Regions from separate parts of the Pectobacterium sp. 1950-15 genome, predicted to be linked through region 2. Evidence: predicted binding sites of a transcription regulator. Region 2 holds the regulator's gene; the other holds the start of a gene.
What was found. Region 2 encodes CRP, which controls carbon source genes, mostly activating them, when cyclic AMP is high. Its sites were predicted from a motif close to ATGTGANNNNNNTCACAT; they were not measured.
Positions count from the first base shown of each region.

Region 1: a site for CRP is predicted at 3,272-3,289, ahead of WCT94_RS02795 (NupC/NupG family nucleoside CNT transporter). Genes of this name have one in related genera too.

Region 1 is NZ_JBBBQR010000002.1:168,202-175,705, forward strand. It holds gene WCT94_RS02785 (TonB-dependent receptor domain-containing protein) at 1-918, shown strand, start outside; gene WCT94_RS02790 (4'-phosphopantetheinyl transferase family protein) at 967-1,683, opposite strand; gene WCT94_RS02795 (NupC/NupG family nucleoside CNT transporter) at 1,832-3,109, opposite strand; gene WCT94_RS02800 (TatD family hydrolase) at 3,413-4,210, opposite strand; gene WCT94_RS02805 (CsbD family protein) at 4,325-4,513, opposite strand; gene WCT94_RS02810 (DUF1328 domain-containing protein) at 4,685-4,846, opposite strand; gene osmY (molecular chaperone OsmY) at 4,998-5,606, opposite strand; gene prfC (peptide chain release factor 3) at 6,156-7,504, opposite strand, start outside.
Region 2 is NZ_JBBBQR010000008.1:214,530-222,033, forward strand. It holds gene WCT94_RS11540 (aminodeoxychorismate synthase component II) at 1-389, shown strand, start outside; gene argD (bifunctional acetylornithine/succinyldiaminopimelate transaminase) at 509-1,735, shown strand; gene crp (cAMP-activated global transcriptional regulator CRP) at 1,926-2,558, opposite strand; gene WCT94_RS11555 (OsmC family protein) at 2,932-3,339, shown strand; gene WCT94_RS11560 (phosphoribulokinase) at 3,453-4,322, opposite strand; gene WCT94_RS11565 (YheU family protein) at 4,448-4,684, opposite strand; gene WCT94_RS11570 (hydrolase) at 4,686-5,690, opposite strand; gene WCT94_RS11575 (LysE family translocator) at 5,797-6,399, shown strand; gene WCT94_RS11580 (5-bromo-4-chloroindolyl phosphate hydrolysis family protein) at 6,480-7,493, opposite strand.

The DNA of each region.
Region 1 (7,504 bases), on a different contig from region 2:
GGCGATCATCTGCTAACCGGTGGCGGCGAATACCGCATCACATCGCTGGAACACAGCATGAACATGAAAGGCGGGAAAGTAGACGTCAATCAGAGCGCTCTTTTCCTGCAAGATGAATTCAAGATCGCGGATTTAGCCCTCACCTTTGGCGGCCGCGTCGACCACCATGAAGTCTACGGCACCGAGTTCAGCCCACGAGCCTACGCCACTTATAGTTTAACCGACAACTGGGTGATCAAAGGCGGCGTCAATAAGGCATTTAAAGCACCTACGCTAGCCCAGTTCACCCAAGGCTATTCCAAAGCTGACTGTCGCACAAGATGCCAACGCATAGGTAATCCAGACCTAAAAGCAGAAACCTCTATCAGCTATGAAATCGGCACCGCCTATGAAGCAGAACGCTTCGGCACAGGCGTTACTCTGTTTAATAATGATATCAAGGATATGATCCAAGCCGAGGCGTGGGATAATAAATCCCCGACGGTTACTTACTTCAACGTCAGCAAGGCTCGCATTCAGGGTATCGAAACCTCATTCTGGATCGATGTGACAGAGGACCTGAACTGGACTACCAACTGGACCGTGGTTGATGCCGAAGATCGCACCACCAGAAAGCGTCTGAAGCAAACCCCGAAAAATACGGTTAACACGCAGTTGAATTGGCAGGCACTGGATAACCTCTCAACTTATGTGTCCTACCAGTACACGGGGAATCAATATTTACGTGATAAAGAAACAAATAAAACACGCGGCTTTAATACCGTAGATATCGGTGCAACCTACACGCCAGTTAAAAACGTGGATCTGAAGCTGGGCGTCACTAACCTGACCAACGAAAAACGGGACTATGTTGCCACTAATCTCGACTACTTCCTGTCTGGACGTACGGTATACGGCGGCGTGAGCTATAAGTTCTGATGCCGATAGGTTCTGATCAATAACTCTAGCCCGCTCACGCGGGCTTTTTTAGCAGCAGAGAAACGTGGTGACGTCGTACTCTCGTAGCAGATACGCGCCTTTAAAGCGGCGTCCGGCGTAAAACGTCGGCGTCAGATCGGTCAGCAGTTCCAGCTCAAACTCGCGTTTAGTGATATCCAACGCCACCAGTCGGGCATCCAGAAAATCGAAATAGTGCCTGACCTGTGGGTAAAGCGCCTTAAACAGGCTCTCCTTCGCCGAGAAGCTGATCGTCAGCAAACAGCTAAAGGCTTCTTCCCGCTCCTGAAACCATTGGAATTCTTCATCACCAATGATGCCGGGCCACAGCGATTGCGCACGTTCGTCGGACATAAATCCTTCGATATCCACCCCCACGCACGAGAGCGCATCGCTACGCAAATGGGCAGCACAGAGTACGCTGTCTTTGTTATGGCTCAGCGAACCAGCGATGTTTTCCGGCCACTGCGGCGAGCGGTCTTCTGCGCTATGCAGAATAAAATCAGGATGTCCCAGCTTGTTCAAGACGCGTCTGGCCAGACAGCGCCCAGCCAGAAATTCGGCGCGGCGTTTCGGCACAGCACGCTCCAGTGCATCGGAAAAAGGAATGTTCGCCTCGGCAAAAAGCGCGTCGTCATAGGCAGACAAATGGAAATGGCAGCGAGCAGTAATACCTGGGTAGGCGGCACCGTCCGTTGCCCGTGGAAAAGTAATCCATTCAACATCATCGATAAAAGCAGAAAGCATGTCACTCCACTCAGGCAAGCATATCGCACCCGCATTCGGTAAACGTTGCGTAGACTGCGCTTAATCCCTGAATAACGTAGGGATTTAAACGAACAATGGGCGACTTTCGCCGCCCATCATCTCGCTACTGCAAGAATGCCTGGTTACATTACAGGGCCAGGAAGAACCCTGCGATGCAGGCGCTCATCAGGTTAGAAAGCGTACCTGCCGCGACCGCTTTCAAACCAAAGCGGGCAATATCCTGACGCCGAGTCGGTGCCATACTGCCCAAACCTCCAATAAGAATAGCAATAGACGAAAGGTTAGCAAAGCCGCACAGCGCGAACGAAATCACAGCTTTGGTATGCTCAGACAGAACCTGCAAACCAGCGGCCTGTACCACGTCATCCGCTTTCAAATATTGGCTGAAATTCATGTAAGCCACGAACTCGTTAACAATCAGCTTTTGCCCAATGAACGAGCCCGCCACAGTGGCTTCACTCCATGGAATACCAATCAGGAAAGCAATAGGCGCAAAGCACCAGCCCAGAATCAGTTCCAGCGACAGCTGCGGGTAGTCAAACCAGCCGCCGATCCCGCCCAGAATGCCGTTCAACACGGCGATCAGGGCGATAAACGCCAGTAGCATCGCCCCCACATTCAGTGCCAGCTGCATACCGGAAGCCGCACCGCTTGCCGCCGCATCGATGACGTTAGCCGGGCGATCGTCTTCATCGACAAAGCCTACCATTTCGTCATGGTCGTGCGTTTTTTCCGTTTCCGGCACCATCAGTTTAGCGAACAATAACCCGCCCGGTGCCGCCATGAAGGAGGCCGCAATCAGATATTCCAGCGGCACGCCCATCTGGGCATAGCCCGCCATCACGGCACCTGCAATCGAGGCCAACCCGCCACACATCACCGCAAACAGCTCTGACTGCGTCATGTTGGCGATATACGGGCGAACCACCAGCGGCGCTTCCGTTTGGCCGACAAAAATATTGGCCGTTGCTGAGAGCGATTCGGTACGGGAGGTTCCCAACAGTTTCTGCAATCCGCCACCGAGCACCTTGATGACCAACTGCATAATGCCCATGTAGTACAGCACGGCGATCAGAGAAGAGAAAAAGACGATAATCGGCAATACACGGAGTGCGAAAACAAACCCGCCACCGCCAAAGACTTCGAACATTTTGTCGGAGACCAGACCGCCAAACATAAACGAAACGCCTTGATTTCCGTAGGCGATAACGTTTGCTACACCGCTCGTCATGCCCTCCAGAATTTTGCGTCCTACTGGTACATATAGCACCAGCGCGCCGATACCAATCTGAAGAATGAAAGCACCGACGACGGTGCGCAATCTGATCGCTTTACGGTTATTCGATAACATAACCGCGCATAAAATCAGAACAATCATGCCGATGAGACTCATAACGAGTTGCATGTGCAGTTCCCTATAACGCGTGAAAAAAGTGAAAGCATAATAAAAAATCATTTCGCCAAAGCAGTAAGCACGTGCTGGCGAGCCGATTATAAAGAGTGGCCCGAAAAGGTCGCTAATTTATGTCACAAATACATACAACATCGAACAGTCCAAAACACTAAAAAGTGATCTCCATCACAATTTAGTGGTTGGTATATGAAATCGAAATGACTGTTCTGTCTGTTGTTGCACAGAAATAAGAGAAAAGCGGAAGCAAACAGGCCTCCGCTTTCGGGGAAGGGTTGCAACATAACGGTAGCAGCGTTATGCCGGAGTGAGCCGTCCAAACAGTCTGAATGAATTCTGCCAGAGCGCCTCGGCTATCTCCTCTGGCGGTTCTGTGCGTAGCTCACACAGCGTTTGAAACGCACACGAAATACGCTCGGGTCGGTTTGGCTGCCCCTGATAGCCACTCATCGGCATATCGGGAGCATCCGTTTCCAGCAGCAACCGATCTAACGGCAGTTGCGCAATCGCCTGACGCGTTTTATTTGCCCTGTCGTAGGTAATGGTTCCCCCGACACCGATGTAATAACCCAGTCGGATAAAGGCCTGCGCCTGCGCCAGACTGCCCGCAAACCCATGAACCACACCGGTACGCGGCACGTCGATACGGCGGAGCAATTGTGCCAGCCTATCGTGGCTGCGCCGCGAGTGCAGGATCGTCGGGAGATCGTATTTTTTCGCCAGCCGAAGCTGAGCCTCAAGGAAGGTAAGCTGCCGCTCGAACTGCGGTTCCGGCATATAGAGATCCAGCCCAATCTCACCGAGCGCGACCAGTCTGGCAGGCTGTTGCCGCAGTTCGTCTTCCAGACGAATCAGATCGTCCTCCTGATGCTCGGCGATATAAAGCGGGTGGAGGCCAAGCGCCGCGTAAAGCGGAGGGTAAGTACGGGCAAGCGTCAACACGCGTTCAAAATGCTGAGAAGCCACGGCGGGAATAATGATGCGCTCAACCCCTGCGCCTTGTGCCAGACGCAAGCTTTCCGGTGCATCATCGTAAAAGAGGGGGAAATCGAAATGACAGTGGGTGTCGATAAACCGGTATCGTTCGGAAGGCACGTCGCTTCTCTCCGTCAAGATTAAGTCCACCAGAATGAGGCGACCTAATCGACGAGCAAATGATATCTTGCCAAAGCATCATGGCAGAATAGGATTTGTCGTTGCGGTAGGGCCTCAGTGTAACGTGGTTTTCTCTGAGGATACCTCGTCGTACGCTTTTCCGTAACCCTCTTGCAAAACGCCGGACAAGTAATCATTACTCCCTTCCAGCCAAGCGCAGTCGCTGTCAAACCAATCGGCCCACAGCGCCAGGAAATTTCCTTTCCACTGTTTCCATTTGCCAACAACGATATCGCTATTCATCATAACCCTCCTGATAAACTGTCGAAATGCAGCAAATATGCGGGCAGTATCAGTAAAAGATAGTATGCCAGTAAAGATAGTGTGCCGATAAAATGTGACAGCCGCGTGGCGCGGCTGTGTGCTCTGTATGACATTTCTTTCTATACAGAAAGAATGAAAGAATACGCTGTGCTACGGCCGTTTTCGACCAGTGAACAAGCTAAGCAGAAACAGAATAATACCGACCACAAAGACGATTTTCGCCGCGCCAGCTGCTGTACCGGCCAGTCCGCCGAAACCCAGTGCTGCCGCGATAAGTGCGATAACTAAAAATATAATGCCCCAACGAAACATACGCTCTCCTTACCAGACAAAATGAAAAATCATGGTGGTCATCCTGACGCGATTCTTGCGTCCTGACTGCGTATCCACAGATGGTGTTTTATTATGCGGATTAGGTAGGGTTATCCGCTATGCCGGATAACCCCGTGTGAAATGGCGATGATTATTTAACCGTCAGGTCGTTCTTGACGCTTTTCACACCGTCAACGGCCTTCGCAATACTTTCTGCGCGCTCAGACTGCGCTTTGTTATCCACCCCGCCGCTCAGTTGCACCACGCCTGCCTGTGTTTCCACTTTCACTTTACGGGACGGAACAATATCATCCGCCAGCAGTTTGGCTTTAATCGTGCTGGTAATCACAGCATCATCGGCGTAAGCGCCAACCGATTGAGACTGAGCATCTTTCACCTGCAATTTATCGCTGACAGACTGGACGCCCTCAACCTGCGTAGTGATTTCCACCGCTCGGGTACCCAATGCCTGACTGCCGACAAAGCCCGTGAGCGTAACGACGCCGTTTGACGTTTCAACCGAAATGTCGCTGCTGGTAATCGATTTGTCTTCCAGCAACGCACTCTTCACTTTTGCTGTGATAGCGCTGTCACTCATGTAGCCAGAGGCTTTATTGGCGGAGCTATCGATTTTTGCACCAGTTGTATCCGCGATACGTTCTACTTTCTGCCCCAACGTCTCTTCCGCCATGGCGCCGCCAGCCAGAATCGAACCCAGAGCAACTACGATCAGCGATTGTGTCAATGTGGTCTTTTTCATCGATGTCTTCCTTCTTATGCTCTCTATAAACCCGAAATAAGCTATTTGGGTCACGTTAGCGCCTGCACAGTCATTAGCAAATCAAGGTGATAATGACGTTACCCACGCTCCGATGATTCCCTCTTCTTGCATGAAAAAAATCAGAGCATTGAGTTGCAAATACGAAACAAATCAAAATAATGAACCAACTTAAATTACGTTAACAGTTGAACAAGCTAAATCAGTTAACACGTTGTTAACTATAGCCCACAGAATGGAAAATCACAGGGGTTCGAGAGAATATGTATCGCAATTCAGATTTGTCTGTTGCACCGAGGGACGACATAACGCAGGAAAAAATAAAAAACTAACGCATTGATTTTTAACTAATTTAAAAATAAAAACACCCGGCATAATTGGCCTCAAACCAAACATAACCGGGTGATGATTATTTTAACAATATGGTCACGATTTAAACGCCACAGCCACCGATCTTTTCGTGAAACCGTGGCGCATCAATCCATGTCTTTGTGAGCCGATGCTGTTATAAAAATGAGTGCATTATAAAGATTAATGCTCGCGCGTTTGGTGGAACGTCACTTCTGGGTAGCGCTCCCTCGTCAGGTTCAGGTTAACCATCGTCGGAGCCACATAGGCCAGGTTATCCCCGCCATCCAGCGCCAGATGCAGTTCGTTCTTACGCTTAAACTCTTCGAATTTCTTCACATCGCTGCACTCAACCCAGCGCGCAGTAGAAACGTTCACCGACTCGTAAATCGCCTCAACGTTGTATTCCGTTTTCAGACGGGCAACGACCACATCAAACTGCAACACACCGACCGCACCCACGATAAGATCATTATTGGTCAATGGACGGAAGACCTGCACCGCGCCTTCCTCAGACAGCTGTACCAGCCCTTTCAGCAGCTGTTTCTGCTTGAGTGGATCGCGCAGGCGGATACGACGGAACAGTTCCGGCGCAAAGTTAGGGATGCCGGTGAATTTCATGTCTTCACCCTGCGTAAACGTATCGCCAATCTGAATGGTGCCGTGGTTGTGTAACCCGATGATATCGCCCGGATAGGCTTCTTCAATGTGGGAACGGTCACCCGCCATGAAGGTCAACGCATCTGAAATCACCACGTCTTTACCCGTACGCACCTGACGCAGCTTCATGCTCTTTTCATATCTCCCGGACACCACGCGCATAAACGCCACGCGGTCACGGTGTTTCGGGTCCATGTTGGCCTGAATCTTGAACACAAAGCCGGTGAATTTCTCTTCCGCCGCCGTGACTTCACGGGTATCCGTTTTACGCGGCATCGGCGCGGGTGCCCAGGCAACCAGGCCATCCAGCATGTGGTCAACGCCAAAGTTACCCAGCGCCGTACCAAAGAAGACCGGCGTCAGTTCGCCTGCCAGAAACGCATCCAGCTCAAATTCGTGCGATGCACCTTTCACCAGCTCCAGCTCTTCACGCAGCTGTACAGCCAGTTCTTCGCCAACCGCAGTATCCAGTTCCGGGTTATCCAGCCCTTTAACGATGCGCACTTCCTGAATCGTATGGCCTTTACCCGTCTGATACAGATAGGTTTCATCTTTATAAAGGTGGTACACACCCTTGAACAGCTTGCCGCAGCCAATCGGCCAGGTAATCGGCGCGCAGGCAATCTTAAGCTCGCTCTCGACTTCATCCAGCACTTCCATTGGATCGCGGATGTCACGGTCAAGTTTGTTCATGAACGTCAGAATCGGGGTGTCGCGCAGGCGCGTGACTTCCATCAGCTTACGTGTACGATCCTCGACCCCTTTTGCGGCGTCGATCACCATCAGGCAGCAGTCCACCGCCGTCAGCGTACGATAGGTATCTTCGGAGAAGTCTTCGTGCCCTGGGGTATCGAGCAGGTTAACCAGACAAT
Region 2 (7,504 bases):
TGACTGCAATTCGTTACTTTGCCGATAAATTGCCTATTCTGGGCGTGTGTCTTGGCCATCAGGCGATGGGGCAGACGTTCGGCGCGCGTGTGGTGCGGGCACGGCAGGTTATGCATGGGAAAACCTCTGCGATTGCGCACAGCAATACAGGGGTTTTTGCGGGGCTCGCTCAGCCCTTGACGGTGACTCGCTATCATTCACTTATCATTGATGCAGCTTCGCTACCCGATTGCTTTGAGGTTACAGCCTGGAGCGAACATGAAGGCAAGCGAGATGAGATTATGGGGATCCGTCATCGCTCACTGCCGCTTGAAGGCGTGCAGTTTCACCCAGAGAGTATTCTTAGCCAGCAAGGGCATCAGCTTTTGGATAATTTCCTTAAAATTTAGCTATATAGAAAGTTATTCTCTCTAGTAGCCGATTTAATATTGCCTGTAATTGATTTTTTATGCATATTTATTGACTATATTTTCATTCTAACGTGATGGATAGCAGAGTGAGGCAGCAAATGGCAGCAGAGCAGAAAGCAGTGACACGGGATACTCACGATAAAGTGATTTTGCCGGTTTATGCACCCGCGAAATTTGTACCAGTGAAAGGTAAAGGGAGTCGCGTCTGGGATCAGGACGGCCGTGAGTATATCGATTTCTCCGGTGGCATTGCGGTTACGGCACTGGGCCACTGCCATCCTGCACTGGTTAATGCATTGCAGCAGCAGGGTGAAAAACTGTGGCACACCAGCAATATTTTCACCAACGAACCTGCACTACGCCTCGCCAGCAAATTGATTGATGCCACTTTTGCCGATCGTGTGTTCTTTGTTAACTCCGGTGCTGAGGCTAACGAAGCCGCATTTAAACTGGCGCGTCACTATGCGGTTAAACGCCATAGCCCGTATAAAACCAAGATTATCGCCTTCTACAATGCGTTTCATGGTCGGACGCTGTTCACCGTCTCGGTTGGCGGACAGCCTAAATATGCCGATGGTTTCGGACCTAAGCCTGCGGATATTGTCCATGTTCCTTTCAACGATCTGGCTGCGGTCAAAGCAGTGATGGACGATCACACCTGCGCAGTCGTACTGGAGCCGATTCAGGGCGAGGGCGGTATTACGCCTGCTACGCCTGAGTTCTTGCAAGGCGTTCGCGATCTGTGCGATCAGCACAAGGCGCTGCTGGTATTTGATGAAGTGCAGAGTGGGATGGGGCGTACCGGTAAATTATTCAGCTACATGCACTACGGTATTACGCCGGATATTCTCACCACCGCTAAAGCGTTGGGCGGTGGATTCCCGATTAGCGCGATGCTGACGACGGAAGAAATCGCCTCTGTGATGACGGTTGGGGTACACGGCACCACTTATGGCGGCAACCCGCTGGCCTGTGCGGTGGCCGAAGCCGCGCTGGATATCATTAACACGCCGGAAGTGCTGTCAGGCGTGGCAGATCGGCACGATCGTTTTGTTAGTGAGCTTGAGAAAATTAACCAGCAGTACGCTGTATTCGAGCAGGTTCGCGGTATGGGGCTACTGCTGGGGGCAGAGCTGAAGCCGCAGTGGCATGGCCGCGCGGGCGAGTTTCTGGCTGCTGCAACAGCGCAGGGTCTGATGGTGCTGATGGCAGGGCCGAACGTCATCCGCTTTGTGCCGTCTTTGATCATTGATGAAGACGATATTGTGCAGGGGATGGCGAAGTTCGCCAAAGCCGTCGCACAGGTGGTTAACGCAGCGAACTGAGTTATTCTCTCAACGTTGCTGCGATGGCTGTAAGGTGGCGGGCAGGAAGCTCGCCATAAAAAAACGTAGGGAACGTTTTTCAACGTCGCTTGCGACGGCCCGTAGGGTGGCGAGCAGGACGCTCGCCATAAAAAAAAGCGTGAGGCCGAGGCTTCACGCTTTTTTATTGGTAGGGTACAGCGACAGGGATTTAGCGAGTGCCGTAAACGACAATCGTTTTACCGTGCGCAGAGATCAGGTTCTGGTCTTCTAACATTTTCAGAATGCGGCCCACGGTTTCACGCGAGCAGCCAACGATTTGCCCAATTTCCTGACGGGTAATTTTTATTTGCATGCCATCTGGATGCGTCATGGCATCAGGTTGTTTGGCCAGGTTGAGTAGGGTTTGGGCAATACGGCCGGTTACATCAAGGAAGGCGAGGTTGCCGACTTTCTCTGAGGTAACCTGGAGTCTGCTTGCCATTTGTGCAGACAGGCGCATGAGAATATCAGGGTTAACCTGGATGAGCTGGCGGAATTTTTTATAGGAGATTTCAGCCACTTCACAGGCGGTTTTTGCCCGCACCCAAGCGCTGCGTTCCTGACCTTCTTCAAACAGGCCGAGCTCGCCGATGAAATCGCCCTGATTGAGGTAGGAAAGAATCATTTCCTTGCCTTCTTCATCTTTGATTAGCACTGCGACAGAGCCTTTCACGATGTAGTAAAGCGTTTCTGCTTTTTCACCTTGGTGAATAAGCGTGCTCTTCGATGGATACTTGTGGATATGACAATGGGAAAGGAACCATTCGAGAGTTGGGTCTGTCTGCGGTTTGCCGAGAACCATTCGCTATCATCCTCTGTTGTAATTCACTGCGCAAATTACAGGGGTCAGAGTTCCCTGTACGGCGTGTTTAACTGCTAAAAAATAAAATTCAGTCTAGGCAGAATGACGTCAGGGAATATACTGGAACCACTGTACCCTTGATTTTCCGGTTGCTGCCTTGCTGCAACGTAAACGTGGCTGGGTATATCTGGCTACGTCATCATCTTCTTCGTTTCTGGCTTTGTCCAGAAAAGGTCTATTCTATTTTCGTTTTAACACAGCTTTAAGGACGTGTCTTGTGTTGTCTCGCTTCAGCATGACAAAGCTCTGATTAACGCTGGTTTTTGTACAGTAACGGTATAAATTTTCAAAAAATTTTTAGTGGAGAGGCACCATGCAGGCACGGGTAAAATGGGTTGAAGGCTTAACGTTTTTGGGCGAATCCGCATCAGGGCACCAGATCTTGATGGACGGCAATTCCGGCGATAAAGCGCCCAGTCCGATGGAAATGGTGTTGATGTCAGTGGGGGGATGCAGCGCGATTGATGTGGTGTCGATTCTGCAAAAAGGTCGTAACGATGTGGCGGATTGTGAAGTGAAATTGACGTCAGAGCGCCGGTCTGAAGCGCCGCGTTTATTTACCCATATTAATCTGCATTTTATCGTTACGGGGAAAGGGCTGACCGACAAAGCCGTCGAGCGCGCGGTCACTCTGTCTGCGGAAAAATACTGCTCTGTGGCACTGATGCTGGGCAAAGCCGTTGAGGTAACGCACAGCCACGAAATTAGAGTGTTGGAATAATCCCTCTCTCTGGGCACTAGTTCTGTTCACTTAAGCCTGTTATTAGGGGAAACACAGGGGGAGGTCCCCGTAGGGAGGCCTCATCCCTGTGGTCGCCCCGTGTCTCTCGATGCTTATTCGATGGTTTTCCCTTCCATTAACCGCTGCACCAGCGGTGCCATGATGAGCTCCATCGCCAGCCCCATTTTCCCGCCGGGAACGACCAACGTGTTGATGTGGGAGATAAATGAGCCCTGCAACATGGCGAGCAGATAGGGATAATCAATGTTATCCAACCCCTGAAAGTGAATCACGACGAAGCTTTCGTCCAGCGAGGGAATCGATTTAGCGGCGAACGGGTTGGAGGTGTCCACGGTAGGTACGCGCTGGAAGTTGATGTGCGTACGAGAGAACTGTGGGGTGATGTAGGTGATGTAGTCTTCCATTGAGCGGACGACGGAATCCATCACCGCTTCACGCGAGTGGCCGCGCTCATTAACGTCACGAATCAGCTTTTGAATCCATTCCAGGTTGACGATTGGCACCACGCCGACGAGCAGATCGACATGCTGTGCCACGTCGTTTTGCTCGGTGACTACGCCGCCGTGCAGCCCTTCATAAAACAGGATGTCGGTAGGTTCCGGCATCGGCTCCCACGGCGTGAATGTTCCGGGAACCTGATTATAGGGGATAGCTTCATCGTAAGTATGAAGGTATTTACGCGTCTGGCCGCGGCCGTGTAGGCCATATTCGATAAACGACTGTTCCAGCAGGCTGAAGTCATTCGCTTCCGGGCCGAAGTAGCTGATGTGGCGCCCTAAATCACGCGCTTTGCGAATCGCCATGTCCATTTCCGGGCGGGTATAGCGGTGAAAGCTATCGCCTTCCAACTGGGCGGCACGTAGGTCAAACTGCTGAAAAATCTTACGGAAGGCCAGACTGGTTGTCGTGGTTCCCGCCCCGCTGGAGCCGGTAACCGCAATGATCGGATGCTGATGTGACATAAGATGCGTAACTCCGTGATCGCGATGCCCGCATAGGCCGAGAGCCTGCGCGCATCCTCAAAAATGACGTAAGTTTTTATCATTGTTAGCATGTTTGGCGCATTCTTTCACGCCTTTCGGCATGCTCAATAGGGGGCATGCCCTCCGGCATTGAACTGGTCGCGCGGCATAATATTGAGGGTCTCATGTAACTCAGACCACACCAGCACCACCTCGCCCGACTTGAGCTGTCTGCGGATATCTTCCACTTTTTGCGCCAGCGACCGCTCCTGTTCGCCGTAATCGGTACCTTCCCGCAGGACGAAAGATTCGATGATGTTATCCAGCGTTTCTGGATCGAGCTGTTGCCAGGGAATAATCACGCTAGGGTTCCTGCGTCAAAGGGGAATCGGTGGCGTGGTCCAAAAATGGGCTAAGCCAGTTGGGAATGCGCTGTTCCAGCCACATTTCCGGTTTCATCAGCGTTCCACCGACGAAGCCGACATGCCCGCCGTGTTCTGTTAGCTGATATTCAATATTAGACGGTAACTGCGACAGATCGGGGATCACCTCTGACGTCATGAAAGGATCGTCCTTCGCATGGATGATGAGCAGCGGTTTACGTATCTGAGGCAATAGTGGCAGAGCGCTACAGCGTCGATAGTAGTCGGCGGCGTCGCGGAAGCCGTGGATACGCGACGTAATGACGTCATCAAACTCGCGTAACTGGCGGATGCGTTTCAGTTGCGGCAACTGAATCGGCAGCGTGTCCGGGTAGGCTGCCAGCTTGCGGCCGGCGTTTTGCTTCAGCAGTCGCAGCAGGTAGTGCTGATAGACGCGGGAGAAGCCTTGCTCCATGCGACGGCTACAGGGTTCGAGCATCAATGGCGCGGAAACAATGACGGCAGCAGAGAGAGAGCAGGATTCGCCTTGCTGCGCGAGCAGGTAGGCCAGCATATTGCCACCGAGGGACACGCCGATGGCGGCGGTAGGGGCCTCGCCCAACGTCTCCCGCATCCAGTGCAGAAAATAGCTGGCATCGCTGGTTTCGCCGGAGTGATAAATACGCTTCATCCGGTTGGGTTTCCCGCTGCACCCACGAAAATGCATGATGACGGCCAGCCAGCCGCGCTGTTGACAGGCATGCAGCAGGCCGTGGGCGTAGGGGCTATGAAAGCTACCTTCCAGCCCGTGAAACAGTACCACGCGCGGTTTGTGCCGTGCCTGTTCGGGCGCTTCGCTCCACGCCAGATCGACGAAATCACCGTCTGGTAACTCAAGCGGTTGCCAGACTGGCGAAAACTGCGCGTGACGGCGAATCAGACGCGGTAGTAGCGTTTGAAGATGCGGATTATGGGCGCCGCTCAGCGGACGAAACTGGTCATACATAAAGGATATAGAAATCTTGTTGTCGGCTCTTGTACGATCAATATCACACTGTTAGCTTCAATGCTGCCAGTTGGTACGATATTTGGGTCAGGAGCGCCCACAAATAATGGAACTGAGTTTATTTCTGTCGATGTTAGGTTTTTTGTGGGTGGCGGCCATCACGCCGGGGCCGAATAATATGCTGTTGACCACCTCGGGCGCGAATTTTGGTTTTATGCGTTCACTGTGGCTGATGATCGGCATCATGCTGGGCATGCAGAGCATTTTGCTGCTGGTGGCATTCGGTGTCGGTGGTTTGATTCTTATTTATCCTTCGCTGCACTTTATCCTGAAAGTCCTCGGTAGTGCCTATTTGCTCTGGCTGGCGTGGAAAATCGCCACGGCGGCTTACGAACGGCTGGAAACCTCCGTTGCGCCGCCCAAGCCGATCCGGCTTTACCAAGGGTGGTTGCTGCAATTCCTGAACCCGAAAGCGTGGCTCATGGCGCTGGGCGCGGTTGCCAGCTTTAGTCTGGCGGGCGACGGTTATAACCAGTCTGTGATCGCGATAAGCATCGGGATTGTACTGGTGAATTTGGTGTCCGGTGTTATCTGGCTCGGATTTGGCACGATGATTGGGCGACTGCTGCGCAGTAAGAAAGCGTGGATTATCTTTAATGTGTCGATGGGCCTGCTGACCGCCGCCTGCGTGCTATTGATTTGGCATTAATACTGGTGTGATAACGTCGCGAGCGGTGTTTTGCTCGCGACTTAGCCACTACGCTGCAAGTAGCATGCTACCGATGGGATTTATTTATAACCATCTGTTTTTAATAAATTATTAACCATGTTAAGTTCGGCATCAAAATCCAGTGTATCGTTCTCCAGCAGCCGTGCATGTTGCTGTTGAAAAGCGGACCCCAACGCTTTCAGCGCGGTAATATTCTTCAGCAGAAAATCGTCTGATTTACCGTGTTTCTCTAATTGGGTGGAGAGTCTGACAAATTCGCCTGCTACTTTCTCTACAGCGGGAAGATAACGATTAAGAAATGCCGTGCCTGGCTCCACATCCTTGGGATCTTCCTTCATACACGTGACAATAAGCTGTCCGTACTCAACGATAATTTTCAGTTCGTCGAGAAGCTCGGTGGGGAGCTTCTGTAAGTTTTGCAACCGTGCGATACGGCTCTCAAACGTAATCGCTTTCTGGATAGGTGGTGTAATAATGACCGGTGAAGGTTGAGGCGACATAGGTGTTGGTGCCGGAATGGGTGTTTTGGGTTGGTTTTTCCTTATTTTGAAAAACGTTTTTCCTTGGTAATGGCACATCGCACCTAGCACAATGCACGTGGCGAAGGCCGTATTATAGAAAGGGTGTTCACCAAATTTATGTGAATCGGTATAGCCCATTATGATGATGAAAACGAGAAGAAACTGGATAATTGTATCGAGACGAGGATGAGAAATCTCGGAGCATGCTTTGATTATCCACCACGCTGCGGCAATCCAGCCCAAAACGAATATGGCATCTTGCGTAATGAACCAAATCACGCCAACCAGAAGTGGCCAAATCATATCAACCTGGCGTTGGGTAATGGCGTACCACAGTAAAATTAAACTGAAAGTATTCACCATGAAAACGGTGCCTTGAACGTTTTCGTCCGCCATGAGGACTGGATATAATTTATTTAGAAACACCATAGTAATCATCGCAGAGACGATCAAAACAGCGCAGACTAATCCCCAGAGTTTAAATAGCGTCAGGCACAAACGACCTAGTTTCTTTTGCCATCCCTCATCTGGAGGGGAAGATGCATTTTGCATATTCAACGAAG